Regions from separate parts of the Candidatus Filomicrobium marinum genome, predicted to be linked through region 2. Evidence: predicted binding sites of a transcription regulator. Region 2 holds the regulator's gene; each other region holds the start of a gene.

Region 1 (7,345 bases), 320 kb from region 2:
TTTTTTGGGGGACTATCCAGCCATAACTTCATTGAATTGACGTACAAATTTTGACGTTTGGTGTAGAGCGGAACTTCTGTGTGGAGATAGTGCCTGCCCGTGTCAGGATGACGCGGGTCTGATATCCGAATTTGCCGAAAGATTTGACCTTCGCCCTTCGAGTCCCAGAGATAACCAATAACCATGGCCGTCGAACAGTACGCCCCTCTCAATACTCTGAAGCCGGTGGCGGACGACGTATGGATTGTGGATGGGCCACTCATTCGCTTCGGCATGCCCATGTTCAAGATGCCTTTTCCAACCCGCATGAGCATTGTCCGGCTGGCGGGTGGAGATCTGTTTGTGCATTCTCCCACCCCGCTGACGCGCGATTTAAAAGCCGAAGTCGAAGCGTTGGGTTGTCCGCGTTGGATCATCGGACCCAACCGGATCCACTATTGGTGGATTCCGGAGTGGCGGGAAGCCTTTGCAGATGCGGATGTCTATCTGGCGCCCCGCATAAAGGAGCAAGCGGGAGACCGCATCGATTTCGCTGCCTTACCGCTTGAGGCTGAGCACGGATATCCCTGGGACGAGGCCATCGACACACTGCCGGTCGTGGGGGACTTCATGACGGAAGTCGAGTTCTTTCACCGCGCCAGCCGGACACTCATTCTGACGGATTTCATCGAGAACTTCGAACCGCAGAAACTTGGTTTGGTCATGCGTATGTTGACCTGGGCCGGCGGTGTGCAAGATCCCGACGGCCAGATGCCGCGCGACATGCGACTGACTTTTGTGCGGCAGAAACCGCAGCTTCGCGCGGCCATCGAGACAATGATCTCGTGGGATCCAGAGCGTGTCATCATCGCTCACGGACGATGGTATCCAGCGAATGGCGCGGCCGAGTTACGGCGCGCCTTCAGGTGGATACTCAATTGAAGCGCGTTGGAATGATCTGCAGTCTTAACTTTCGGGTCCTTTCGGAAACTGCGGAACGTTGGGATCAATCAGGTGCCAGGGTGGCGCCGATCCCGTCCAAAACTGAGCTTCGGACTTGAACAAGGATGGATCATCCAGGCTGCCGACCTTGATTGAAACAACATCGGGAAAACTGGTGTCGGTGGCGAACAGTGGGCTGCCGCAGGTGCCGCAGAATTGCCGCGTCCTTTGGGCACCGCTTTCGGCGGTGTTGGCGTAACTCGCAGGCTGGCCTTTGGTGATGTTCAGTGATGATTTTGAGACCACGACTACATAGGCTGGCGCACCACCACATACGTGTTGGCAATCACGACAATGACATGCGGCGGAGCCTAGCAATGGCCCGTTCACCCGGAACCGGATTTCACCGCATAGACATCCTCCTTCGGCGTTGATTGTTTGCAATTTTACCTCCCTTGATTTGTGTCGCTTTTTTTGGAGCGATGCAAACGATGGTAGTTCAGGCAACTCCGTAATGCTAGCAGCGCCGCGGCATGTGTCCTAATCGCTTAAGTTCCTTCCAAGTCGTGTTTGAGCCGGGCGAGCAGTTCGACAGCTTCATGTGCGTAGGGCGAAATCCAGCGATCGTGGATTTCCTTGAATGGGGCAGCGTTCAGGTAGTTCCAGCGATTTCTGCCTTCCCGTCGAACAACGATCAGGCCGGCACGTTCAAGCACCTTCATGTGCTGCATCACAGTGCATCGGTCGAGCGCATCTTTAAAATGATCGCACAGTTCGCCGGTCGTACGCGGAGCGCTCTTGAGCAGATCCAGAATCTGGCGACGTCGCGAATCCGCAAGTGCCTTAAAGATCAGATCGTCGGTATCGATGTTTGACATGTTATAAAACTATAACATATCTTCGGAGCCGTCGCAAATGGAGGTCAGTCGATGGAGCCGAAGTTCCAAGTTCAGCTTAAAATCGGAAAGCCGGTGGCTGAAGTTTTTGATGCTGTCGTTAATCCCGACAAGCTCACACGCTACTTCATTCAGTCCACGAATGGGCCGTTGGTGGAAGGCGTGACGGTGCGATGGAAATTCGCTGAAGTGCCGGAGGCCATTGACGTGGTTGTTCGTGAGGTACGCCCAAGCGAACGCATTGTTTTCGAGTGGCCTGCGGAAGACGGAGATTACCGCACATGTGTGGAGATGACCTTCCTTGCGGTCGAAGATGAAAGCACGTTGGTGCTAATCAAAGAGTCGGGGTGGCGTCCCAATCCCACGGGCATTGAGGCTTCCTATGGCAACGCCGGTGGGTGGATGCACATGATGTGCTGCCTGAAGGCTTACCTTGAGTTTGGCATCAACCTGAGGACAGGCGCTGTTTGCGGAGCGGAGACGGCGTAGCCGTCGTCGCTTAGCGGAACGGCGGCTCGTCGAATGAGCGTAGTTTACGTGAGTGGAGGGATTCGCGACGATCCTTGAGAAGTTCAATCGCGGTCAGGCCGATTTCGAGGTGTTGTGCGACAGCGGTTTCATAAAATGCGTTGGCGGCGCCCGGCAGCTTGATCTCACCATGCAGGGGCTTGTCCGATACGCAGAGCAAGGTTCCATAAGGCACCCGAAGTCGAAATCCCTGGGCTGCGATCGTACCGCTTTCCATGTCGACGGCTATGGCGCGCGAGAGGTTGATGCGTCTGCGTTCTTGCGCGAAGCGGAGCTCCCAATTGCGGTCATCGTTGGTCACGACCGTGCCGGTACGCAATCGCTGTTTCAGGGCATCACCATATTGTCCCGTCACCTGAGCAGCGGCGTCCTGCAAGGCAACCTGGATCTCGGCTAGGGCGGGTATGGGGATGTCTGGTGGAATCAGGGCGTCGAGGATGTGATCCTGGCGCAGGTAGGCATGTGCCAGCACATAGTCGCCGATGGACTGGCTCTCGCGTAGGCCACCACAATGGCCCACCATCAGCCAGCAATGCGGGCGGAGTACAGCGAGGTGATCGGTTATGTTCTTCGCATTGGGGGGCCCGACGCCGATGTTGATGAGCGAAACGCCTTCACCTCCTTCCGCGACCAGATGGTAGGCGGGCATTTGATATCGATGCCATTGGGAGGCGGCGATGCGATCCTCTGCCTCCGATTGTTCCATGCCGGCCGTGATCTCGATGTTGCCGGGCATGATCAACTTTTGGAACTGACCGCTTGGCAGCAGTTGTCCGATCGCAAGCTGAACAAACTGATCGATATAGCGGTGATAGTTGGTGAGCAGTACCCATCGCTGCGTGTGTCGCCAATCACTGCCCGTGTAATGAACAAGGCGGCGTAGCGAGTAGTCGACTCGAGCCGCGTCGAAGAGCATGAGCGGATAGGCACGTCCAGGCTTCGGTTCGATCAATCCGTCAGCGATTTCGTCGCCGACGGCGGCGAGGTTCGGCGTCGGGAAATATCTCGCGAGCTCTCCTGCCGTAACGCCCGCTTTTGCAATTTCGTCTGTGCGTTCGAAAACGTAGGTGTAGGGAATTTCCTGGCTGCTTGAGGTGACCTCGATTGCAGCACCGTATTCATCGACCAAGGGGCCGAGTTGTTCCAGCAGATAGGCGCGGAAGAAGCCGGGATGTGTGATGGTCGTTTCGTAGATTCCGGCCCGTTGCAGCTTTGCGAACGCGCGCCGACTTACCGGCGGCGGCTGTGGTACGTCCTTGTAGAGAACGCGCAGGCGTGGGTAGCAAAATGCGCTGCGTTCTTCCGGCGAGGGCATGCGCCGTTCGAGAAGATATCTATCGAGGGCTTTTTCGAGTGCGCTCGTTGCTTTTCGGTAGAGCCGTTCAAGGTGTTCAACGGCTTCTTCAGGTTTGAGGTTTCTGAACGTTTTCAGTTTTGTCACCACGGCCTTCAATCTGGAAATTGCTGCGCTCTTCTTCCTAGGTGTGCTCCGCGCTGGGCATGTTGCCTGAGAAGATAATCACTCACGGGCTTCAACGAAGAGCGCTTTCTGTCATTGGCGTGTCATGTAGGGTTGGTAATCGGCATAACCGAACGTTGCTTAATATTGTTCGGATTATCCGATCAACGTAAGCGACGGACAGAGGGGATGCTTTCATGCTTTCAGTCCATGACGTCGCGGTCACCTATTCCAACGGCGTTACCGCTCTCCATCCGACCAGTCTAACCTTTAAGCGCGGCCAATTCATCGTGTTGCTCGGAGCGTCAGGAGCGGGCAAATCGACTTTGCTGCGGACACTCAACGGTCTTGTCCGGCCGACGCGCGGCGAGGTTCGCGTCGAGGGACGCGGTTCCATTTTCGCTAGACGTTCAGCTTTGAGAGCGCATCGCCGTTCGACCGGTATGGTGTTCCAACAGCATCATCTCATTGGCCGGTTGACCGCGCTTGAGAATGTTCTGACGGGGCGCCTCGCGGCGCACAGCACCTTCCGATCGATGCTCCCACTGCCGCGTGCAGATCGGATGATCGCATTGGAAGCGCTGGGGCGCGTGGGTCTCGTTGACCGCGCGCTTCATCGCGCCGATCAGCTCTCCGGGGGGCAGCAACAGCGTGTTGGTATCGCGCGCGCTATGGCGCAAAGGCCGGAGACAATTCTCGCGGATGAACCTGTAGCGAGTTTGGATCCCGCTACGGCTGTCAAGGTTCTAGACGATCTGCATCGCATCTGCCGTGAAGACGGAATCACTGCGATCATCAGTCTCCACCAAGTCGATCTTGCCCGCAGGTACGCCGATCACGTGATCGGTCTGGCCCAGGGGCGCATCGTATTCGAGGGTAATCCGGACACGCTCAGGCCGGATGCGCTCGATGAAATCTACCATGCCGATCAACCGCGGTTGGCGGAAGCGGCAGAGTAGGACCCTTCAAAATCGTGAGAGGTAGTATCATGAAGCGCCGTCACTTCATCGCGGCTTCGATCCTTGTTGGTCTTTGCGCCTTCACGGGGCAGCAGGCCATGGCCGCCGACAAAGCCGACCCAGATAAGCTGCGCGTCGCGCTCCTTCCGGATGAGAATGCTGCAACGATCATCCAGAACGCGCAGCCCTTAAAGGCGTATCTGGAAAAGACGCTCAAAAAGGACGTAGAGATCATTGTTACTACAGATTATTCGTCGATGATCGAGGCCATGCGGTTTGGCCGTATCGAGGTCGCCTATTTCGGTCCGTTCTCTTACGTGCTCGCAAAGTCCAAGGCGCCGGAAATCGAGCCGTTCGCTGTTGGCGTTGAAAAGGGTAAGCCAAACTATCAATCGATCCTGATTGCAAACGTCGATGGCCCGGTGAAGACGCTCGCCGACATCAAAGGTCATCCTTTCGCTTTTGGTGATCAGGCTTCCACGTCGAGCCACCTCGCTCCGCGCGCCCTGCTCGCGAAGAACGGTCTTATTGGCGATACCGATTACAAACCGGTTCACTTGGGCAAGCACGACGCCGTTGCACGCGCTGTTGCCGCGGGCCAAGCCCCTGCCGGAGCATTGTCGGAGACGATTTATCGCGTGTTGGTCGAAACCAAGAAGATCGATCCTTCGAAACTACGCCAGCTTGCTCTGTCCGACCCGATACCGAACTATCCAATGACGCTGCAGGGTTATCTGAAACCTGAGCTGAAAGAAGAAATCAGAAAGGCTTTCATTGAACTTAAGGATCCGGAAATCCTTCAGCTCTTCCGTGTCGAGGCTTTGGCTCCGGCAAGCGACAAGGACTACGACGTGTTGCGCGACATGGCGAAAGTCCTCAGCCTCGATGTCGCCAAGCTGTAATGATCGATGTCAGTAACGCGCTCTTATGAGTCGATCCTGGCAGAGGAGCGCCGCTCCGCTTTACGCGGGGTGGGGCTCGTCGCAGCGGTCCTCGCCGCGTGTCTCGCCTCACTGGCGATCACCGGCTTTTTTGATGCCGAACGCTTTGCGGAAAGTGGGCCGGCGATCCTTCAACTTGCCTCCGAGATGATGCCTCCGGATTTCAGCCGATGGCAGTCTTGGGTGAAACCTTTATTCGACACCCTTGCGATGTCGATCGCAGGCACGGCTCTCGCAGTTGTCTTTTCGTTACCGCTCGCGATCCTCGCGGCGCCGAATACCAGTCCCCATTCTGTTGTTTTGTTCGTGGTGCGGACGTTGCTTGCGTTTTTGCGGTCCGTGCCGGAAATCATTCTGGGGGTGCTGTTCGTCGCGGCAGTGGGGTTCGGGGCACTTCCCGGCGTATTGGCGCTGGCTCTGCACTCAGTCGGCATGGTCGGGAAATTCTATGCGGAAGCCATTGAGCACGTCGACCCTAAGCCGCTGGAAGCGGCGCGGGCAGCCGGTGCGACGCCGATGCAAGTCATCCTACATGCGGTAATGCCCCAGGTTCTGCCGCAACTGACCGACGTCACGGTTTATCGCTGGGAGTACCATTTCCGTGCCTCCGCAGTTCTCGGCATTGTCGGTGCGGGTGGCATCGGATTCGAACTCATGGCAGCGCTTCGACTGCTGGCTTACGATCAGGTGTCGGCCATCTTGCTTTCAATTCTCGTCTGCGTGGTGATTGTCGACAGTATCGGCGCTTACCTACGTAAATCTCTCAAGTAACGGTGACCCGATGAATGAACTTCCGCTCGTCGTTCTGACGAATCGTACTTTCTCTGAAACACGCACAGCGTTTGATGTTGTTGCACGCCTTGTTGCGAACGACCAGTCCGAGCCTTGGGCTTACGACGACGTTGTGGCGCGGTGCGAAGATGCTACCGGCGTCATGGCCTTTATGCCGGACTGTATTGATCGTGCGTTCCTTGATCGATGCCCAAAACTCAAGGTCATCGGTGCGGCATTGAAGGGGTTTGACAATATCGATGTCGCGGCGGCCAGCGAACGCGGCATCTGGGTGACTATCGTGCCAGATCTCCTGACTGAGCCGACTGCGGAGCTGGCGGTTGGACTGACGATCGCTCTCGGGCGACATGTCCGGTTCGGTGATGCGTCCATCCGCCAATCCGGGTTTCATGGCTGGCGGCCCGAGCACTATGGTACGGGGCTCAATGGCGCCACGGTCGGCATCATCGGATTTGGACGCGTTGGGCAAACCATTGCGCGCTGTCTGTCCGGTTTCGGGTGTCGCATCGTTGCGTTTGATGCGCATGGCGGCTTGGGGAGTGTGGCCGGGGTGGAAAGGCTCAATCTACCAGAGGTTCTTAGTCAGTCGGATGTTGTCATTCTTGGATTGCCTCTGACGAACGACACAATGGGCATGATTGGTGCGCATGCGATCCGTCAAATGAAACCAGGTGCTTTGCTGGTCAATCCGGCGCGCGGTTCGCTGGTTGATGAGGGTGCCGTGGCGGATGCGCTGGAGAGTGGGCATCTTGGCGGGTACGCGGCGGACGTCTTCGAATGCGAAGATTGGGCGCGTGCCGATAGGCCCCGTACAATTGATCCGAGGTTGACGGCGCCGCAGGCACGTAC
Region 2 (7,345 bases):
ACCCTACATAATCTCTGCGGCCTACGACGAGGTCATCTACAGACATACGAGCAGCTGGTTGATCACTGGCCTCGCCGCACTCGCCGCATTGGCTGGATTTGTCTACGGCTTCACGCAAATTAGGCCACGCCTGCGGGCCCGAAACACAGTTGAAAGGGTGGTTCTCGCGGCCCTTATCGGAGCCTCGACGGTCGCGATTCTGACGACTGTTGGGATCGTGTTCTCGGTGCTCTTTGAAACGATCCACTTCTTCCAATCTGTCCCCACTTTCGACTTCTTCTTCGGAACTGTCTGGGACCCACGCTTTACGTCCGCAGGTCGCGAAGGTGGTGCCAGCGGTCAATTCGGCCTTCTGCCCTTGCTGTGGGGCACGCTCTTCATCTCCTTTGTGGCTCTGGCCGTGGCGGTTCCCATTGGGCTGTATTCGGCGATCTACATGTCGGAATACGCCGGACCGAAGTCCCGTGGCTTTGCCAAACCGCTGCTTGAGATCCTCGCTGGCATCCCCACCATCGTCTATGGCCTGTTCGCATTGATCACGTTCGGACCGTTCCTACGCGACACAGGCGCCATGGTGGGTCTGGATATTGCCGCTTCGAGTGTGCTGACGGCGGGCATCGTGATGGGGATCATGATCATCCCCTTCGTCTCGTCGCTGTCCGACGATATTATTTCCGCAGTGCCACAGTCGCTGCGCGAAGGATCATACGGCCTTGGCGCGACGAAATCGGAAACGATCCGCAAGGTCGTCCTGCCTGCTGCTTTGCCAGGTATTGTGGGTGCGGTCCTCTTGGCGGCGTCCCGCGCCATCGGCGAGACGATGATCGTCGTGCTTGCCGCTGGTATCGCGGCGAACCTCACGCTCAACCCGTTCGAGTCGGTGACCACAATCACCGTCAAGATCGTCAGTCAGTTGACCGGTGACCTTGAGTTCAACAGCCCGCAAACGCTGGTTGCGTTCGCACTCGGCCTGACGTTGTTCGTGATCACGCTCGCCCTTAACGTCTACGCGCTCTATATCGTGCGCAAATATCGGGAGCAGTACGAATAATGGCGACGACACAGGATACCCTGCACGCGGCCGCCGACGGTCGTAAGCTCAATGATCCGGCTATGCTCAAGCGCCGCTACGCAGCGGAATGGCGGTTCAAGGCATACGGGCTCGGTGCTTTGGGCATAGCGCTCTTCTTTCTCGTGGTGCTCTTCTACTCGATTATCTCTCAAGGCTGGACGGCATTCCTGCAAACGAACATTAAGCTGGATGTCGCGCTCAACGAGGCGGACTTTCAGGACGCAGATGGCCAAATTACTGAACAGTCGATCCGTGTAGCCGACTACACGAAGATGGCGCGCGACGCCCTTCAGAGTACGCTCGGTCTGGAAAGTCCCACACGCCCAGAGAAGCGAGATTTGCGCGGTCTGCTGTCTCGCGGCGTTGATGTGCAGATCCGCAGCAAGATCGAATCGGATCGCAGCGTGATCGGTCAGACCGTGCCCGTCTGGGTTCTCGCCAACGGTGAGGTGGATGCCCTTATCAAGGGCTCGATCGATCGCAACACCCCCGAGGAGCGTCGCCAGCTCAACAACAAGCAGTTGGCGTGGATCGACAAGCTTATAGCCGAAGGGCGCCTGGAGAAGCAGTTCAATACAGGCCTCTTCACTTATGGCGCATCTAGCCAGCCGGAAACCGCCGGCCTCGCCGTCGCGCTTATCGGCTCATTCTTCATGATGCTGATTGTGGCACTCGTTGCGGTTCCCATCGGTGTAGCGGCCGCAGCCTACCTGGAAGAATTCGCGCCAAAGAACACGTTTACCGACATCATCGAGGTTAATATCAACAACCTCGCTGCGGTCCCGTCCATCGTGTTTGGCCTGCTCGGATTGGCGGTTTTTATTAACTTTATGGGCCTGCCACGATCAGCTTCCCTGGTCGGAGGTCTCGTGCTATCGCTCATGACACTGCCGACCGTGATCATTGCGACGCGCGCCGCTATTCGCGCTGTGCCGCCATCGATCCGGGAGGCTGCGCTAGGTGTTGGCGCGTCGAAGATGCAGACCTTGTTCCACCACGTACTGCCGTTGGCGCTTCCCGGTATTCTAACGGGAACCATCATCGGTCTTGTTCAAGCGCTTGGTGAGACTGCACCGCTTCTGATGATCGGCCTCGTGGCGTTCGTTGTCGACTATCCGACAACGCCCTTGGACCCGGCGACGGCTTTGCCGGTGCAGATTTACATGTGGGCGAGTTCCGCCGAGCGCGGGTTCGTCGAGCGAACGATGGGCGCGACGATTGTCCTGCTGATGTTCCTCTTCGTGATGAACGCAGCGGCCGTCTACCTGCGGCGCAAATTCGAACGGAAATGGTAATTGAGATTGGCGGCTGATATGGAACAGATTGCAACCAGCGCAACGGCGGAAACCGCACCTATGAGCGGCGTCGCCAACGGCGAAGCTCCAAAGGTCACGGCGCGTGATGTTTGCGTTTTCTACGGTGCCAAGCAGGCTCTGTTTGATGTAAACCTCGACGTTCCGCGCAACTCCGTGACGGCGCTGATTGGCCCCTCGGGCTGCGGTAAGTCAACGTTCCTGCGCTGCTTAAACCGCATGAACGACACGATCCCGATCTGCCGGGTAACTGGTAAGATCGAACTCGATGAGCAGGACATCTACGATCGCGATCTCGACGTCGTGGAGTTGCGCGCCCGCGTTGGCATGGTCTTCCAGAAACCGAATCCATTCCCCAAGTCGATCTTCGACAACATTGCGTATGGGCCGCGCATTCACGGCCTCGTTCGCGACAAAACCCACCTCGAAGAGATCGTTGAAACGAGCCTTGAAAAGGCGGGTCTCTGGAAAGAAGTCAAAGATCGCGTCCATGAGCCCGGTACGGGTCTCTCGGGCGGCCAGCAGCAGCGTCTCTGCATTGCTCGCGCCATCGCCACGACCCCAGACGTTATCCTCATGGACGAACCCTGTTCGGCACTCGACCCGATCGCAACAGCGAAGGTTGAAGAACTGATCCATGAACTGCGCCAGAACTACACGATCGTAATCGTGACGCACTCCATGCAGCAGGCGCGTCGCGTCTCGCAGAAGACGGCGTTCTTCCACATCGGTTATCTCGTGGAAGTGGGCGATACAGAGCAGATCTTTGAAAACCCGCAGGACAAGCGGACTCAGGATTATATCATGGGACGCTTCGGCTAAGCCTAAACTGGCCGGGAACTGACCCGCGATATTGGCGGCGAGACCCCAGGGGGGTGGTTTGCCAAAAGGAGAAGAGCGATCATGGTCGGCGATTCATCGCAAACCGTGAAATCTTACGAAGAGGAGCTTGCCCTCCTCGACAAATCGATAGCCCAGATGGGTGGCTTGGCTGAGCACGTCCTCGGCCTTGCCTTCGATGCGTTGGAGCGGCGTGACCCGCATCTCGCCGAGAAGGTGGTCGAAACCGATCGGCAGATCGACGCCCTCGAGCGGGGCATCGAGGCGAAAGTCGTCGCGATGATCTCCCGGCGTCAACCGAGCGCTGGGGAACTCCGCCATATCCTCGGGGCCATGCGTATCGCGAGCGATCTCGAACGCATTGGCGATCTCGGGAAGAACATTGCAAAGCGCGCGCACGCCATCGCCAGTCAGCCCCATCCCAAGCCGTTGATCACGGGGCTGCGTCATATGGTGGAACTCGCGCTCAGCCAGCTTAACGACGTTCTCGATGCCTACGCGGAGCGCGATGCTGAGCGCGCGCTTGCGGTCTGGCGCGATGATGAGAAACTCGATGCTGTCTACAACTCTTTGTTCCGAGAACTCCTCACCTACATGATGGAGGATCCGCGCAACATCGGGATTTCCACGCATCTTCTGTTTGGCGCTAAGAACATTGAGCGCGTTGGAGATCACACAACCAATATCGCTGAGACCATCCAATTCTTGGTCAGCGGCGAGGCCATATCCGACGATAGGCCGAAGAGTGACGACACCAGTACGACGCTGATCACGAGTCAGGGTGCAGTAAACGGGTCGCATACCTAATCGCTCAATGACCGGAAAATTGGATCATGTCAGCTAAGGTCTTGATCATAGAAGACGAACTTCCGCTTGCTGAACTCCTCCGTTACAATTTGGAAGCCGAGGGCTATCGGGTCAGCCACGCCGAAACCGGTGAGGAAGCAGAGATTATGGTCTCTGAGGAACTGCCCGATCTCATGGTTCTGGATTGGATGCTACCGTCAGTGTCAGGCATTGAGTTGTGCCGTCGGATGCGGTCCAAAGCCGAGACGCGTAACGTCCCCATCGTCATGCTGACCGCGCGCGGCGAGGAAGCTGACCGCATTCGTGGTCTCTCTACCGGCGCCGACGACTACGTGGTCAAGCCCTTCTCGCTTCCTGAACTGATGGCACGCGTGAAGGCCATTCTGCGGCGGGCTGCACCGGAACGGACGGCCGAGGTTCTCCGCGTAGCCGAGGTCGAACTCGACCGTGCCGCCCACAAGGTGTCTCGCGGTCTTCGGGAAGTTCGCTTGGGGCCGACGGAATTTCGCCTCCTCGAATTTCTTATGGAAAGTCCCGGGCGCGTCCTCTCCCGTTCGCAATTGCTGGATGGCGTCTGGGGGCGCAACGCCTTCGTCGATGAGCGGACCGTTGACGTCCACATCGGAAGATTGCGCAAAGCGTTAATCCGCGGCAAAGAGCGCGACCCTATTCGCACGGTGCGCGGCGCTGGATACGTGTTCGGTGAGCGCACAACCAATCGCCAGTTTCACTTTTGACGAAAGATTGCAACGCGGGACCAGCATCAGGATGATGCGGGCTCCCGTGTGGCACATTATTGATTGCTTTTTAATTTCAATGCCCAGGGCAGGTGCGCCCGGCGTCTAAAGCCGTTTATTAGCGGCAATCAGCAAGCTTCTTTTCCGCCTGAATGCCCAATGAACACCATATTGCATGCGGGTTCAGTCGATCTCTGCCATTTTTCTCCTCCATGATCGTCGCCGGTAACCATGAAGCGCACTTTTTGTTCGTTCGGGACGCTGGTCATAAGTCGGAAATTCTGCGCCAGCGACGGAAATCACCATACCTCTGACGTTAAGCAGAGCGAAAGTGATGGAGGGGAAGGAAATGCGGCTGATAACCCGCGCAATTTCGGGGCTTATGATCGTCGCCGTTACCTTGGGACTATTGGGGGTCGCGGGGTGGCGTGTGCATTCAGTGATGACGGCCGAGAAGTCAGGCCGCAAAATGCAAGCCCGAGAGCGCGAGTTTTCCGTGCAAGGCGGTCAATTCGAAGCGCAAGATTTAACGCCAGTCATTACTGCATACGGCCAGATTCACGCGTGGGAGACGCTGGAAATCCGGGCCGCTGCGTCCGGGCCAATCACTGAGATCGCTGACAATTTCCGCGACGGTCGCGCAGTCGAGGCAGGTGAATTGTTGTTCCACATTGACCCCGATACGGCGCAACGGCGCGTCACCGACGCCGAGGCTGCCCTTATGCAGGCGCGCTCCGAACTCGCCGAAGCCGAGGCCGCTTTAAGCTACCTGCGAGCCGACGAAAATCTCGCCCGCACTCAACTTGACGTTCGGAAAGCGGATTTAGAGCGCAAGCAGCAACTCCATAAGAAAGATATCGTAACAGCCGCCACGCTGGACGAGTCGACAATGGCGGTCTCATCCGCTGAACAGTCGCTCGCGGCGAAGACGCAGGCAATCGTAGCGGGTGAAGCTCTCAATGATCGCGCACAAAAGAACCTCGAGCGCGCTGGCATCGCATTGAAGGATGCCGAACGCGCGCTGCGTGACACAAGCTACCGCGCACCCTTTGCCGGCCGTTTGACATCGGTCGCAGCCACCCTCGGCCGCCGCGTCTCGCAAAACGAAAAGCTAGCCGACCTTATTGATCCCACCGCTCTGGAGGTTTCTTTCCGCGTGCGCAACAGCGAATTTGCGCGCTTAATTGATCCGAACGCGCCAGATAGGATCCTCCGCCAGCCCATCAAGGCACGTCTGGATCTGCAAGGCTATACGGTCGAAGTTGAGGGCGTTCTCGATCGGCCTGCTGCCGTCGTTGACATCAATCAGGGCGGGAGGACTGTGTTCGCGCGCTTGAAGGGCGTCGCATTGTCGGCGTTGCGTCCAGGTGACTTCGTCACCGTCGAGGTTTTTGAGCCAAGGCTACAGAACGTTGCTCTGGTTCCTCACTCCGCTGCCACTGAAGATGGGCGCATGCTTATTATCGAGGGTGATCGCCTCGCAGAGGTCAAGGTCGACATTAAACGCCGTCAATCGGACGGTCTCATCATCAGCGGCTTTCCAGCGGATAAGAGCTACGTGATCACACGCATGCCCTATCTTGGTCCCGGCATCAAAGTGAAGCCACCAAGACGGCAACCGAAGGACGGCAGCTCAGATCCGATCGCGGCCCTACCTCAGCCCGACAACCTGGTCGCACTGAGCGAAGAGCAACGCGTCGCCCTGATCAAGCATGTCCGCAGCTCCACGCGCATGTCGGAACAGCGTCGCAAGGAAACAATTGAGGCACTGTCCAACGCCACCGCGCCGAAGGACCTGGTTGATCGCCTGCAGCGGCAACTCCAGCGTCGGGAGAGCCGCTCATGAGCGCGCACAATGCACCTCACGATCGCGGCGGCATGAGCAACACCGGCTTTATTGGATACTTCGTACGGCACCGCACAGCGGCGAACCTTCTCCTGACGCTTATTGTTGTCTGTGGCGTCGTGGCTGGGCTCCGTATCCGTGCGCAGTTCTTCCCCGATATCGCCATTGAGACCGCGACCGTAAGCATCGTTTGGCGCGGCGTCGGTCCCAAGGAAATGGATGACGCGATTGTCGCGCGCGTCGAGCCGAAATTGCGGGCCATTGAAGGCGTCAAAACTGCAAAGGCCGTCGCGCGAGAAGGCGCAGCATCATTCACGCTCGAATTCCAGCCCGGTTGGGACATGGCAACCGCCATGGACGAGGTGAAAGCGGCTGTCGACGAAGTGCGCGACCTGCCTGAAGACGCCGAAGAACCGGTCATCAAGCGCAAGCGTTGGCATGACACGGTCACCGACGTCGTAATTTCTGGCGACGTTGGCATCGGATTGCTTGAGCGTTACGCCGAACAGCTCAAGACGCGATTGTTCCAACTGGGAATTACCAACACGGAGATCGACGGGATATCGGACCCTGAAATCCGTATCGACGTTCGCCCGGAAGCGCTCGAGCGTTATGGCATCACCCTTCAAACGGTTGCGAACGCCATCAAATCTGAGACCGGGACGCAGCCCGTTGGAGAAATCCACAAAGGTGCTGCACGGATACGCACAGCCGCACAGGAATTGACGGC
Region 3 (7,345 bases), 240 kb from region 2:
CATTGCCGCATTACCATCGGCCGGACTTTTCTGGAGGTTCCGTACACGTGCCTGCTCCCATTGTCTCATTGGACAACGTTCGTCTCAGTCTGACCAGTCGCGCCGGTGCTGTCGAAATCCTCCGCGGCATCACGCTGGATCTGACACCGGGCCAATCTGTGGCGATCCTGGGGCCGTCCGGATCTGGCAAGACATCGCTGCTGATGGTACTAGCCGGCCTCGAACGCGCGACCAGTGGTCGCGTCGTCGTGTCGGGGCAGGATCTTTCCAAACTCGACGAAGACGAGCGCGCGCGTCTGCGCGGCACTGAAATCGGCATCGTTTTCCAATCCTTCCACCTCGTTCCGACGATGACGGCGCTTGAGAATGTTGCACTCCCGCTCGAATTCCAGGGATCGCCTGATGCGGCCTCCCGTGCCCGCGAGTTATTGGGTGAAGTTGGACTTGGGTCTCGCCTGCAGCATTTTCCAGCCGAGTTGTCCGGTGGTGAGCAACAACGCGTCGCGTTGGCCCGCGCTTTATCCACCAAGCCCCGCTTGATTCTCGCTGACGAGCCGACCGGAAATCTGGATGGCGAAACCGGACGGCACATCATCGAGCTTCTCTTTGGACTGCACGGTCGTTCCGACGCCACCCTCATCCTGGTGACTCATGACGAACGATTGGCCGAACGCTGCCAGCGTACTCTCCGCATGACCGATGGCATCATTTCCGCGGATGATCTGAAGGACGCGGCCTGAGCATGGCCGGCTCAAGTGTTGCCTCTGCGGCGAAGGAAACAGCATGACGGCAGTCGAAGTGGCGCAATCCACCAATCGTGAACGGCGTTCGGTTCTTCCGCTGCCGCTGCGCTTGGCTGGCCGGCAGATGCGCGCTGGGTTCGATGGCTTCATTATCTTCATGCTGTGCGTCGCGCTGGGTGTCATGGTGATCACGGGCGTTGGAACGCTGGCGGACTCGCTCAATCTGGGTCTTGAGCGCCATGGCCGCACGATCTTGGGCGGCGACATCGCCATCTCCAGGATGCACACGCGTGCGAATGCCGAGGAACGTGCGATCCTTGATGGGGTGGGTAAGATCAGCGAAACCGCGACAATGCGGATCATGGCGAAATTGCCCGATGGCAGCGATCAGATGCTTGCGGAGCTCAAGAGCGTCGATGGAGCCTATCCGCTAGCGGGACGTCTTGAGCTTAGCGGAGGTGCATCTCTTCCAGATGTATTGCGCGACAATGGCGCCGCCGTGGAACCCATCCTGCTCGAACGACTTGGGCTGAAAGTCGGCGACAAGATTACGGTGGGCCAAGCGCAACTTGAGATTCGCGCTTTCATTGAGAAAGAGCCCGAAGGACTAGTCGATCGCCTCACGTACGGGCCGCGCGTCCTTGTGTCCATCGCGACATTGCAGAATACCGGCCTCATACAACCCGGTGCCCTGGTGCGATGGCGCTACGCCCTGGCGCTGGGCCCGGATCGTGAAACACCGAAAGACCTAATGGACGCGCACGAAGCACTCAAGGCAGGACTATCGAATGGCGGCTTTACGATAGGGGATCGACGTGATCCGTCGCCAGAGATCCGCAAGACATTGGATCGGCTGAGGCAATTCCTGACGCTCCTCGGCTTGGCCGCTTTAATTGTGGGCGGCGTCGGTATTGCCAATGCGGTCGCTCAATTTGTGGACCGCAGACGCCGCACCATCGCGACGATGCGGGCGATAGGTGCCACGAGCCGTCAAATCTTTGCGGCCTTTCTGGCGCAAATCCTGGCTATCGCCGCAATCGGCATCGCCATTGGGCTGGTTGCCGGCACCCTGATTCCCGCTGTGCTCCAGGCACAATACGGGCACTTGCTACCGTTACCCACGGAACTCACGGTCTCACCCATGAGCCTTGCGGCTGCTGCGGGCTATGGCTTGCTGGTCTCCCTTCTATTTTCAATCTGGCCGTTGGGTCGTGCCGAACAGATTTCTCCGGCTGTCCTGTTCCGCGATGAGGTGGGCAACACGGGTGGACTGCCGAGCCTCGCCATCATGATCGCGACGGGCGGACTGGCGCTGGCACTCGCCGTTATTGCGATCTTGAGCGCGGACACGTCCAAAATCGCAATTTATTTTTGCGCTGCGTTGGTTGTTGTTTTGTTGGTTTTTTATGCGCTCGGCTTAGCCGTAACATGGGCGGCAGGGAAAATTCCCCGATCAAAATTGCCGGAATTGGCAATTGCGATTGGGAATATCGGAAGTCCTGGCGGATTGACCCGATCGATTATTCTTTCTCTTGGAGCGGGACTTTCATTACTCGTAGCAGTGGCACTGACTGATGCCTCATTGGTCGAGGAATTGAACGGAAAGCTTCCTGAAAATGCACCCGACTATTTTGTGCTGGATATTCCCAAGACCGAAATCTCTACTTTTCGCGACAACATTCTAGCTAAAGTACCCAGCGCCAGGGTCAAGGAAGCACCGATGCTGCGCGGCCGGCTGATCAAACTCGGCGACCGTCCTGTAGAAAGCATCAAGGCGCCACCGGATGCGGAGTGGGTTTTGCGCGGTGATCGCGGCATCACCTATTCCACAGAAGTCCCGGACGGTTCGCGTGTAACGGCGGGTGAATGGTGGCCAGCTGATTATAGCGGAGAGCCGCTTGTCTCCTTTGAAGCCGACCTTGCGAAGCTCTTGAACTTGAGCATCGGCGATACAGTTACGGTCAACGTCTTGGGCCGCAACATCACAGCCCGTATTGCAAACCTGCGCGAACTGGATTGGGACAGTCTCTCAATCAATTTTGTGATGGTGTTTTCCCCAAACACGCTGGCTGGCGCGCCAAACAACATGCTTGCGACGATTGCGTTGCCCGACAATGTCGACATCAAGCAGGAAGCCGCGTTGGCCAAATCGGTAGCGCAGTCGTTCCCGACAACCACCGTCATCCGAGTTCGTGATGCCATCACGGCATTTAACGACGTCTTCGAAAAGATCATCACCGCGATCCGTATCGCGAGTGGTGTTACTCTATTGGCAGGCGCTCTCGTACTCGCAGGCTCTCTGGCTACAGCGCAACGTCGCCGCATTCTAGAGGCGGTGATTCTTAAGGCGTTGGGCGCCACGCGCCGTCGGATCCTGCTCGCTCATGCGATAGAGTATATGCTGCTCGGTCTATTGACAGCAGGATTTGCTATTGTGCTTGGCACGATGTCGGCGGAATTGGCACTCAGCCAAGTGATCGATGTGCCGTTTTTCTTCTCGTTCCAGGCAGTTTTGGAAGCTATTGGGCTCGCATTGGGCTTAATTCTGATTTTCGGCGGTCTGGGGACTTGGCAAGTCTTGCGGGCACGACCTGTGCCCTATTTAAGGTCTCAATAGCACTGAGGTCGTGAAATATACCTTGCCGATCCGTAATTCGATCACTAAGTCAAACTGCAAAAATACTCTTTCGGCTCCTTGAAACGGCGAGCGGAACACGACATATTCCAATCGCAAGCCGAAAAATAATACTCGCACCGGCCATAGGGAATTAACAGATGACCGAATACGAAAACAGGTATGCACAGGCAGCGACCGCTACGACGCGAACAGGCGCGGCCGTAGACGAAGGGCTGCGCTCTTACATGCTGGGTGTGTACAACTACATGGCGGCTGGCGTTGGCCTGACCGGCGTAGTTGCTTACCTGGTCTACACCCTAGCCGTTGTCACGGGGGCTGATGGCAAAGTCGCAGGCCTCACAGAGTTCGGTACGGCTCTTTATGCCTCGCCGTTGAAGTGGGTCGTAATGCTGGCGCCGCTGGCTTTTGTCTTCTTCCTTGGCTTTCGCATTCAAAAGATGAGCATCGGCGCCGCGCAGATGACGTTCTGGGCGTTCGCAGCCATTATGGGCGTGTCGCTCTCCTCGATCTTCCTGGTCTTCACCGGCCAGTCGATCACGCAGGTGTTCTTCGTCACAGCAGCAGCTTTTGCCAGCCTCAGCGCTTGGGGTTACATGACCAAGCGTGACTTGAGTGGTTGGGGCTCATTCCTGATCATGGGCGTTGTCGGCATCATCATTGCCGCGATCGTCAACTGGTTCCTGCAGTCGAGCGCCTTGGCTTTCGCCATCTCTGTTATCGGCGTTCTCGTCTTCGCAGGTCTGACGGCCTATGACACGCAGCGCATCAAGGACGAGTACCTCGCTATCCGTCACGACTCTACGATGGTCGCGAAGGCTGCCATCATGGGCGCGCTCAGCCTTTACCTGGACTTCATCAACATGTTCATGATGCTGCTCCAGCTCTTCGGCAATCGCGAATAAGCGGCATAAGCTACCAATTACACCGAAACAAAAGAAGGGCTCCGACATTAGTCGGGGCCCTTTCTGTGTTGTACCTCTCGAAACGTGTTCGAGAATCAGCTCAGCGCACGACGCGCATGCGGTTCGTTTCCAGAACATCGAGAACGCGTCGCAGATCGTGTCCGCGCTTCAAAATCACACCGGTGGCCGCGATAACGCTATACGCACCCTGCTTGCGTGCCAGCTTCGGAACCTTTTCGATGCGGAGGAGTGGCCACTCGCTAGCTTTGCGGAAGATAGAGAAGACCGCCTTCTCGCGATTCATGTCGATCGCATAGTCTCGCCACTCACCGGCAGCGACCTTACGGCCGTAAACCGCGAGTATTTCTCTCAATTCGTGTCGATTGAAACAGGTCGTCGGGGGAACCTTGTCGGGCCCGGCGGCGATGGCACCAGCGGCTGCATCGTTCGCACGCGGGCGGAGGATTGTTATCGGTTCTGAATCGCTCAAAACGCGCCTCCCTTGTCACAGAGTAGTCATGATCGCCGTATTACGAGCCTATTGCAAGTATTGAAGCAGCCTCTCAAAGGGACGTTCTGGCTAGCCGCATCTCGGAGGATTCGCACACGGAATGACCTTTTATTGGTCAGATTCACGTCGCGGACCGGCCAATCTGAGGCCGCAAATCAAGGGCACATTATCAACCGTTGCCTCTGGGTTCGATCCGCGGGATACGGCTTCGGAACTCTCAGCCCCCCAGCCCCCGGAGTTTACTCGCCGGATCGGACCTGATGGCAACGTCTCTCCTAGTTGCCCATTCCCAAAAAGAAAGGCCGGTTCCCCCAACCGGCCCTTTCTACTTTCTGGTCGCCCCTCCTTATTTTTCCGAAGTGGCCATCCGCGTGGCGCACTCCTATATGAGTATCCGGCAATCGGCTCTTGAGCGGAGCCGACGTAGTGATCCGACACAGGGAATTCGGCGAATGAGTTCAGCCACGAACGGCACGGGCAGCTTGGCTGCGTCCACAATCAACCGCGATCAGAACGACAATCCTCTTCTGAAAACCTGGACCACACCCTTCGGCCTGCCGCCATTCTCGGAAATCGAGCCACGCCATTTTGCTCCGGCATTTGAAGCGGCCATGCACGCGCACGCAGAAGACGTCCGGACGATTGCAGAAAATCCAGAGGCACCAACGTTTGCCAATACTATTGCTGCCATGGATCGCAGCTTCCTGCCGCTCGAACGCGTCGCCGACGTCTTTTTCAATCAGGTCAGTACTTGCGCCACGCCGGATCTGCAGGCGATCGAACGCGACATTGCCCCTGCGCTTGCGGCCCATAGCAGCACGATATTCCTGAACAGCAAGCTGTATGAGCGGATTAAGGCGCTCTATGACGCGAGGGCCGAACTCGATCTGACGCCCGAAGAAGCGCGTGTGCTAGATCGTTACAATACGTGGTTCATACGCGCGGGCGCAGCTCTCGGATCGAAAGAGCGAGAACGCGTTGCGCAAATCGATCGCCGCCTCGCTGAGCTCGCCACCCAGTTCAACCAAAATGTCCTCGCCGATGAGCAGTCTTGGCATCTGCCTCTGATGAGTGATGAAGATCTGGCTGGTCTGCCCCCCATGGCAAGAGCGAACGCGCGCCGTGCCGCAAAGGATTTGGGCCTCGCTGGAGACAATGCCCACGCCATTACCCTTGGCAGATCCAGCGTCGAAGGCTTCTTGACGTTTTCGGATCGCCGCGATTTGCGCGAAGCCGCATTTCGCGCGTGGATCGATCGTGGTGCCGGCGGTGGAGCGACGGACAATAGCGAGACGTTGGCGGAGATCGTTCGTCTGCGCACCGAAATAGCTCGGCTTAAGGGTTATCCAAGTTTCGCTGACTACGTGCTCGCCGATACCATGGCGAAATCGCCAGAAGCGGTGCGCGGTCTGCTGGACCGCGTGTGGCCTGCAGCCAAGAAGCGCGCGATGGAAGAGCGCGACGCACTCGCCGAACGCGCACGATCCGAAGGCGGTAATTTTGCCATTCAGCCATGGGACTGGCGCTACTATGCCGAGCGTGAACGCAAAGTCCGCTATGACTTGGATGAGGGCGAACTACGCGCATACCTCAAGCTCGACAACGTTATCGCCGCCGCCTTCGACACGGCTGGCCGTCTGTTTGGTTTGAAGTTCACAGAGCTGCCGGATGCTCCGCGTTTTCACCCCGACGTGCGCGTCTTCGAGGTCACCGATAAAGACGGTCTCCATGTTGCTATCTTCATGGCGGATTATTTTGCGCGATCGGGCAAGCGTTCGGGCGCCTGGATGACGGATCTACGGGCGAGCCACAAGTTGGACGGCGAGCCGGTTCGGCCGATCATTGTCAATGTAATGAATTTCTCGCGCGGCTCCGATGACGAACCAACGCTGATCTCCATGGACGATGCCCGCACGCTCTTCCATGAGTTTGGCCACGGCCTGCACGGGATGCTGTCTGACGTCACGTATCCATCGGTGGCAGGCACCAAAGTCGCGCGTGACTTTGTTGAACTGCCCTCGCAGCTCTATGAGCATTGGTTTGGCGAGCCTGAGGTTCTGGGCCGGTTCGCTTTGCACTATCAAACCGGCGAGCCCATGCCGCAGTCTCTGATCGACAAATTGAAAGCAGCACAGCAGTTCAATCAGGGCTTCGCGACAGTCGAATACACGGCCTGCGCATTGCTGGATCTCGAAATGCACGCGCTAGAGGAACAGGGCTTATTCCAGCCCGCCGAATTCGAGCGTGATGCATTGGACCGCATCGGTATGCCGGGCGAGATCGTCATGCGCCATCGCCTTCCGCACTTCACACACATCACCGGGGGCTATGCCGCAGGCTACTACAGCTACCTGTGGTCTGAGGTCATGGATGCGGACGCTTTCGCAGCGTTCAAGGAAACCGGCGACATCTACAACCCTGATGTTGCCGCCCGCCTGAAATCGGCGATCTACGCCGCAGGCAACTCCCAGGATCCGCATCAAGCCTACATCGATTTCCGGGGCCGCCCGCCTGAGATCGATGGTCTGCTTGAAAAGCGCGGTTTGGTGAA
Region 4 (7,345 bases), 1.1 Mb from region 2:
CATAGCGACACTTATCGGTGTATGGCTGACACGCAGAATTCCACAGGAGCCCTTCTACCGAATCGCCTATGCATGCCTGCTTTTGATTTCGCTTAAGCTGATTTGGGATGCCGTCAGTGCGCTGCTTTGACGAACGCCTGTCAGGCGAAAGACCATCAGACAGCGCAACCAGCTTGCATTCATCACACTCAAGGCCGCCAACCCGCTCCAAATTACTCAATGAGCAATGGGGTAAGAGCGATAAGTGTCATAAGTATCCAGAGACCTATGCTGTCTAATCTGCTCGGACTGCTCATTGCTACGTCTCCGCCATCCTAAGCCGACGCGCACAATTCCAAAAATATCACGTATTCATAACACGGCAATTGCCACCTTGAGAGTATGGAAATGTATATCACAGATTTATCGCACGTGTCCTCAATCGCCTCACCCCAACCTTGAAGAGACGCTCAATGCACTGGTCATATTGCCGGAAAACGACACCTCGTGCATTGATAACTCCACGGGTGAATGACAAAACCACACGCCCCTAACGCCGGAACGCCCTGTCCATGCTCGGTTAGATAACTGGGCTTATTTGAATCGAACATACTGACCCTGGTGAAAGATGTCCGCCAATCCTTTTGAGCAGAACCTCGACAAGAATGCAGCCAATTACCAGCCGCTGACGCCGCTCACATTCTTGTCACGCGCGGCGCTCGTTTATCCCCGGCACACCGCCATCATTCATGGCAAGCAACGTACGTCATATGCCGATTTTTACGCCCGTAGCCGGCAACTCGCTTCCGCCCTTGCAACACGCTACATCGGCAAGGGGGACACTGTATCCGTAATGCTGGCCAACACGCCGCCAATGCTTGAGGCACACTACGGCGTCCCAATGATCGGCGCCGTCCTTCACTCGATCAACACCAGGCTCGACGCCAGCGTTATTGCGTTCCAACTCGACCATGCCGAAGCCAAGGTATTGATTGTCGACCGCGAGTTCGCTGCCGTAGCGCGAGAAGCTTTGACGCTCGCAACAGTGAAACCACTTGTCATCGACTACAACGATCTGGAATTCCCCCAGGATGGCGAGCCTCTGTCCTATACGGATTATGAGGAATTCATCGCGAAGGGTGATCCGAGCTTCCAATGGAAGATGCCGGACGACGAGTGGGACGCCATCGCCCTCAACTACACATCTGGCACCACCGGCAACCCCAAAGGCGTCGTCTACCATCATCGCGGCGCCGCCCTGATGTGCTATGCAAACACGCTGGCAACCGGCATGCAGGCGCATCCCGTCTACCTCTGGACCCTGCCAATGTTCCATTGCAACGGCTGGTGTTTCCCGTGGTCGCTTTCCGCCGTTGCAGGAACGCACGTTTGCCTGAGATGGGTCCGCGCTAAAGGTATGTACGACGCCATCGCCGACCACCGCGTCACTCATCTCTCCGGCGCTCCGATTGTGATGTCGACGCTGTTGAACGCAAACCCGGATGAAAAGCGCGAAATTACCCACCGCGTCGCCTTCAATCACGCCGCAGCACCTCCACCACAGGCAGTTCTCGACCGCATGGTCGAAGCAGGCTTTGATCTAACGCACCTTTATGGGCTCACCGAGACCTACGGGCCGGCAACAATCAACGAGTGGAATTCTGAGTGGGATAATCTCAGCCCGGAAGCCATCGCACAAAAGCGCGTACGCCAGGGTGTCCGTTACGTTGCGCTCGAAGGACTCACGGTGCTCGATCCTCTGACCATGCAACAGGTTCCCGCGGATGGAGAATCGCTTGGCGAGGTCATGTTCCGTGGCAACATCGTCATGAAAGGCTACCTGAAAAACACCGAAGCGACCGAAGAAGCATTTGCTGGTGGATGGTTCCACTCGGGCGACCTTGGTGTCCTGCATCCCGATGGCTACATCCAGCTGAAGGATCGTTCAAAGGACATCATCATATCCGGCGGCGAAAACATCTCTTCGATTGAAGTCGAAGACGTGATCTACAAACATCCCTCTGTCGCGTATTGCGCCGTCGTCGCGAAGCCCGACGAAAAATGGGGTGAAACGCCCTGCGCATTCGTTGAGCTGAAGCCGGAGACATCCACCACGGCGGAAGACATCATCGCATGGTGCCGCGAGCGGCTCGCTCATTACAAGTGCCCGCGCTACGTCGTCTTCTCTGAAATCCCGAAGACTCCCACCGGAAAGATCCAGAAATTCAAACTGCGTGATATTGCGAAGGCTGACTAACTGGCGGTCTCTAGAACAGCCGCCAGATAACCAGAAACCCCGCGCTTAATCCCGCAAAGCCAAGGCCCGCCAGAGCTTTCACTGGGTTGTCCTCAAACAGCTCAACGGCCTCTCGCAAGCGCGCCGTGTTCAGCGTCCACCAATTCGCGCGTGTCTTTAGCGTCCGATCGTGGGCAAGATGCAGGATATCGAACTGCAACCGCACCTTGGCCAACACAGAACGCTGAACGAGCGCATAGTTGCCCCGCTCGAATGCCTCTGCTTCGATCGGGCCGGACAGAAAGCCTTGAAGTGCGAGATCATTCCGTATCGCAAGCCCTTCCAGATAAGGCCGCTCGACATAAGCGCTGCCGTACATATCAATAAGAAGGCGAGCCAAATCGAGCTTTTGCGATTCAGGCAAGCAGAACGGTTCTCGCCCGAGCACCCGATAGCGATGTTCGACAGCGGCAAAACCGTACATCGCATCGCGCATATTCCAGTGCACGAACCGCATCATGCGATTGGTCGCCAGAAAATCGAAAAACTTGGCAAGCATCGCGCATTCGAGCTCTTCGATCCGACTCAGAACCTGGATCGGACCAAGCCTTCGTAGCTCGGCCTCGATATGAATCGAAAAGACGCTAGTTTCGCCGCTTTCCAGATGCCGAGCCGCTATGGCTGTAACACACGGTGACCCCAGCGCCTCTTCCGCATCGAAACTCTGACAAGCATAGTGAATGATGAAGACACTGGATGGGTGTGCGAACAGGCCGGCAAGCTTATCGCGAGCCGCTCTTTGTCGAACTGGATTGGGTGCCGGCATCCCTCAAGATCCATCTGACGCGCGCCACGAATCAACAGCGCGCTCTTGAAGGAGCATTCCGAATTACACAGCGATTGCAAGCGCCAGCCGATCACACCGGGCAGTCGTCAGGCACAACGAACCCACGTGACGCTACGCGCTACATGTCGGCCAGCTTCGCCTCACCGCACGATAGCGAAATTCAACCGATGCAACCATTACCCCGCATCAGTTCATCCGCAAAAAATAGAAAGCCCCGGCGCATCGCACAGGGGCTTCGAACTTCAATGGCGTGTAACGTGTTTTAAACGCTCGATCTCTTCCTTGATCTTCAGTTTTTCGCGCTTGAGGCGTCTGATCTGCAGGTCATCAGACCCTGGTCTCCCCAATTCATCACTTATCTGTCGGTCGAGCAGGCGGTGCTTCTCTGTGAGCTCAGCGAGATGACCTTCAAGCGACATCGTGACCCTCCGTTTGAGGTTTCAGGCATGGTTATCGTGACAGATAGGTGACATGTTGTCTATGTCCACCCTACCGCTCCCGTTAATTGCCGTTAAACAGTTTTGCCCGTCTCTATCGAAATACGCCGAAAGGGAGGTGGCACCTACATTATCCCCAACCGGATTGCTGCTTTAGCTAGCCTCGGGTCCCCCTCAGAAACCGCGTTCACGGCTTGCGAAATCGTGCAAACGCGACAATATTGCGCGCGCCGTGTTTGATGGCGGCAAACTCAAGCGGCGTGGTGAAATGCAGCGGGAACGCGAACGAGAACTCCGCGAGGAACTTGTGCAGTTGAGAGAGCAACATCGGGCACTCGACGAGGAAATCGTTGAGCTCGAAAGCTCGGCTGCGGTCGATCAACTTCTGATCAAACGGCTGAAACGGAGAAAACTCGCAATCAAGGATCGCATCCAAGTCATCGAAGATCAGTTACTGCCCGACATCATCGCCTAAAGATCCGTTTCAAGATTACCGAACCACCGGCATCTCTCACGCGTTTAGTGAGCCAAGACGCCTGATACGCAAACTTGGTCCCTCGGTAATGACACACTCGGCTCACATCGCAGAACGTTGGCTTTATCCAACGGACGCGGGTCTGTATTGCGAACCCGGCGATTTCTTCATCGATCCCCATCTCCCCACTCCGCGCGCCGTCATCACCCATGGTCACGCCGATCACGCCCGTGCAGGCCATGACGCTGTTCTGACAACGAGCGAAACCGCAGCGATCATGCGCCTCCGCTACGGTCCCGATGCCGTCGGCCGGTTCGAAACGGTCGCATACGGCGAAACACACCGTATCAATGGTCTCGACCTGAAACTCGTGCCCGCGGGCCACATATTGGGATCCGCCCAAGTCGTACTCGAGTATCAAGGAAGTCGCATTGCTATTTCGGGAGACTATAAGCGCAGCCCAGACCCGACGTGCGAAGCATTCGAGCCCATAAACTGCGATGTTTTCGTCACCGAAGCGACCTTCGCACTTCCGGTATTCCGTCATGAAGTAGCGCAAAAGGAAATTCAACGATTGCTGGCATCCCTGCGCTTGGAACCCGACCGGCCGCACCTTGTAGGCGTTTATGGCCTGGGCAAATGCCAGCGGGTAATCAAGCTCCTGCGTGAAGAAGGCTACGATGATCCGATATGGCTGCACGGCGCCCTCGTCAGCCTCTGCGATCTCTATAAGGACCTAGGCCACGATCTCGGCGACTTACGCGTCGTCGATACGGAAAAACCGGGCGGTACCGCACAAGGCATCATTATGTGCCCGCCATCTGCGCTCGGAGATCGCTGGTCGCGTCGCTTTCCCGATTCGGTATCAGCCTTCGCCAGTGGCTGGATGCGGATCCGTGCGCGGGCCCGGCAACGCGGCGTCGAACTGCCGCTTGTCATATCTGACCATGCGGATTGGCCGGAATTGATCGGAACCATCAGAGAAACCGGCGCCGCGGAAATCTGGGTCACGCACGGACGCGATGACGCCCTCGTGCATCAATTGTCTCAAATGGGGGTCAAGGCCAAGGCGCTCGCCTTGGTTGGCTTCGAGGACGAAGCGGAGTAGGGGGCATATGCAGCGTTTTGCCAACCTCGTTGACAGCCTTGCCTTCACGCAAAGCCGCAACCGCAAACTGTCTCTGCTGACGGATTACTTTCTGACCACCTCCGACCCCGACAGAGGCTGGGCACTCGCCGCACTAACGGATGGGCTCCCTCTGCGGGTCCCACTAAGGCGGATCCTACCAGAAATCCTGGCCGATATAGTCGATCCGGTCCTGTATCACTTGTCGCGGGACTACGTTGGCGACACGGCCGAAACGGTCGCACTGCTATGGCCGGATCGGCCGGAATACCAACGCGATGGTGCGAGAGTAACTCTTGACTCCGTTGTCACTGCGTTCGCGACCGCACCCAACTCGAGCCACGCAGAAATCCTGAAAGGGCTGCTTGACGCGCTTGAACCGTCCAGCCGTTTTGCACTTCTCAAACTCCTCGGTGGCGCCCCGCGTGTTGGCGTATCAGCGCGCTTGGCAAAACTCGCATTAGCCCAAGCCTTCGAGCAGCCCGTTTCTGAAATCGAGGAATCCTGGCACGCAGTTGACGCTCCCTACCTCGCATTGTTCGACTGGCTAAACGGCGATGGACCACGCCCCGACCCGGGCGGACGTCCCGTCTTCCGCCCGATGATGCTCGCACACCCGATCGAGGATGAAGACCGCACGAAACTTGATCCCGACGATCTGCTCGCAGAATGGAAGTGGGATGGAATCCGCGTTCAAGTCGCAGCCCAGATGGGAGAGGTCCGTCTCTTCTCCCGAACCGGCGATGACATCTCTGCAGGCTTTCCCGACATTGTGACAGCCTTTACTGGGCGAAACTGTATTCTGGACGGCGAGCTATTGGTTGTCCGCGAGGATGAAGTCGCCCCCTTCAACGATCTCCAGCAACGCCTCAATCGCAAGACGGTCTCAGCGCGCATGGTGCGCGACTACCCGGCACACATCCGCCTGTACGATTCACTCCAAATCGACGAAAAAGATCTGCGCGACCTGCCGCTCATCGAACGACGCAAACGTCTTGAGCACTGGCATCGAGCGCATCCACCATTGTCGACAGACCTGAGCCCGCTCGTCCCCTTCAACACCTTCGATGAACTCACCCACCTCTGGCAGAACACGCGCGCCGAAGGCATCGAGGGATTGATGCTGAAGCGCAAGGACAGCCCCTACCTTTCCGGACGCCCCCGGGGCCATTGGTGGAAATGGAAGCGAGCCCCCCTCACCCTCGATTGTGTCCTGATGTACGCGCAGCGCGGCTCCGGCAAACGGTCATCGTACTATTCCGATTACACGTTCGGCGTCTGGCGGGACGCCCCCGACGACGGAGCAGAACTCGTCCCCGTGGGAAAAGCCTACTCGGGTTTCACCGACGCAGAGCTTTTGGAACTGGATCGCTTCATCAGATCGAACACGACCGACCGCTTCGGTCCCGTGCGCGCTGTCTCCCCCAAACTTGTGCTCGAGGTTGCTTTCGACGCACTGCAGAAATCAACGCGACACAAATCCGGCATCGCGATGCGCTTTCCCCGCATCGCGCGCATACGCTGGGACAAGCCCGTCAGCGAAGCGGATACGCTGTCACGTGCGCAATCGCTTCTGAAAGCCCCATCGCTCGATAAACGAGGCTAGCCTTCGTAGAAGCGTACAGCTTCGCCGGATGCGGCAGGAGCAAGCTCCCCTTCCCACATGGCGCGATGTCCGCGCACGATCGTGCCGAGGGGCCAACCCGTGACCGTCACGCCATCATAGGGCGTCCAACCGCACCGGCTTTCGATCCAATCGTTCCGGATTGTCTCCCGCCGCTTCATGTCGACGATTGTTAGGTCGGCATCGTATCCAACTGCAATCCGGCCCTTTCCACGAATTCCGAAAAGACGTTGCGGACCATGGCTCGTCAGATCAACGAAACGTTGCAGCGACAAACGCCCTGCGTTCACATGATCCAACATCATGGGAACCAAAGTCTGCACGCCTGTCATGCCGGAATGCGACGCGGGGTAGGCGTGATCCTTCTCCTCGCGAGCATGCGGGGCGTGATCTGACCCCAGCACATCAACGACACCGGATGCCAACCCCCGCCACAACCCTTGTCTGTGCGTATCGTCCCGCACCGGTGGGTTCATCTGCGCATACGTACCAAGACGCTCATAACAATCAGGCGCAACCAATGTCAGATGATGCGGTGTGACTTCGACACTCGCCCATTCCTTATGGTCTGCCAAAAAAGCCATTTCATCGGCCGTCGAAATATGGAGCACATGCACGCGT

What was found. Region 2 encodes PhoB, which activates phosphate uptake and scavenging genes when phosphate is short. Its sites were predicted from a motif close to TGTCATNNANCTGTCAT; they were not measured.
Region 1: a site for PhoB is predicted at 3,896-3,912, ahead of phnC (phosphonate ABC transporter ATP-binding protein). Genes of this name have one in related genera too.
Region 3: a site for PhoB is predicted at 4,787-4,803, ahead of YBN1229_RS04940 (DUF2794 domain-containing protein). Genes of this name have one in related genera too.
Region 4: a site for PhoB is predicted at 3,518-3,534, ahead of YBN1229_RS00630 (YdcH family protein). Genes of this name have one in related genera too.

Annotation. Positions count from the first base shown of each region.
Region 1 covers NZ_LN829119.1:914,618-921,962, reverse strand. The annotation lists gene YBN1229_RS04490 (DUF4336 domain-containing protein) at 184-921, shown strand; gene YBN1229_RS04485 (GFA family protein) at 946-1,311, opposite strand; gene YBN1229_RS04480 (ArsR/SmtB family transcription factor) at 1,470-1,799, opposite strand; gene YBN1229_RS04475 (SRPBCC domain-containing protein) at 1,851-2,306, shown strand; gene YBN1229_RS04470 (AMP nucleosidase) at 2,317-3,786, opposite strand; gene phnC (phosphonate ABC transporter ATP-binding protein) at 4,002-4,763, shown strand; gene phnD (phosphate/phosphite/phosphonate ABC transporter substrate-binding protein) at 4,793-5,665, shown strand; gene phnE (phosphonate ABC transporter, permease protein PhnE) at 5,672-6,475, shown strand; gene YBN1229_RS04450 (NAD(P)-dependent oxidoreductase) at 6,486-7,345, shown strand, end outside.
Region 2 covers NZ_LN829119.1:1,239,596-1,246,940, forward strand. The annotation lists gene pstC (phosphate ABC transporter permease subunit PstC) at 1-1,051, shown strand, start outside; gene pstA (phosphate ABC transporter permease PstA) at 1,114-2,367, shown strand; gene pstB (phosphate ABC transporter ATP-binding protein PstB) at 2,428-3,207, shown strand; gene phoU (phosphate signaling complex protein PhoU) at 3,289-4,032, shown strand; gene phoB (phosphate regulon transcriptional regulator PhoB) at 4,059-4,769, shown strand; gene YBN1229_RS06035 (efflux RND transporter periplasmic adaptor subunit) at 5,119-6,615, shown strand; gene YBN1229_RS06040 (efflux RND transporter permease subunit) at 6,612-7,345, shown strand, end outside.
Region 3 covers NZ_LN829119.1:1,000,184-1,007,528, forward strand. The annotation lists gene YBN1229_RS04925 (ABC transporter ATP-binding protein) at 48-740, shown strand; gene YBN1229_RS04930 (ABC transporter permease) at 784-3,360, shown strand; gene YBN1229_RS04935 (Bax inhibitor-1/YccA family protein) at 3,519-4,283, shown strand; gene YBN1229_RS04940 (DUF2794 domain-containing protein) at 4,384-4,773, opposite strand; gene YBN1229_RS04945 (M3 family metallopeptidase) at 5,247-7,345, shown strand, end outside.
Region 4 covers NZ_LN829119.1:124,069-131,413, reverse strand. The annotation lists gene YBN1229_RS00645 (sulfite exporter TauE/SafE family protein) at 1-130, shown strand, start outside; gene YBN1229_RS00640 (acyl-CoA synthetase) at 608-2,236, shown strand; gene YBN1229_RS00635 (hypothetical protein) at 2,247-3,041, opposite strand; gene YBN1229_RS00630 (YdcH family protein) at 3,305-3,481, opposite strand; gene YBN1229_RS00625 (YdcH family protein) at 3,768-3,974, shown strand; gene YBN1229_RS00620 (ligase-associated DNA damage response exonuclease) at 4,063-5,082, shown strand; gene YBN1229_RS00615 (cisplatin damage response ATP-dependent DNA ligase) at 5,090-6,706, shown strand; gene YBN1229_RS00610 (dihydroorotase) at 6,703-7,345, opposite strand, start outside.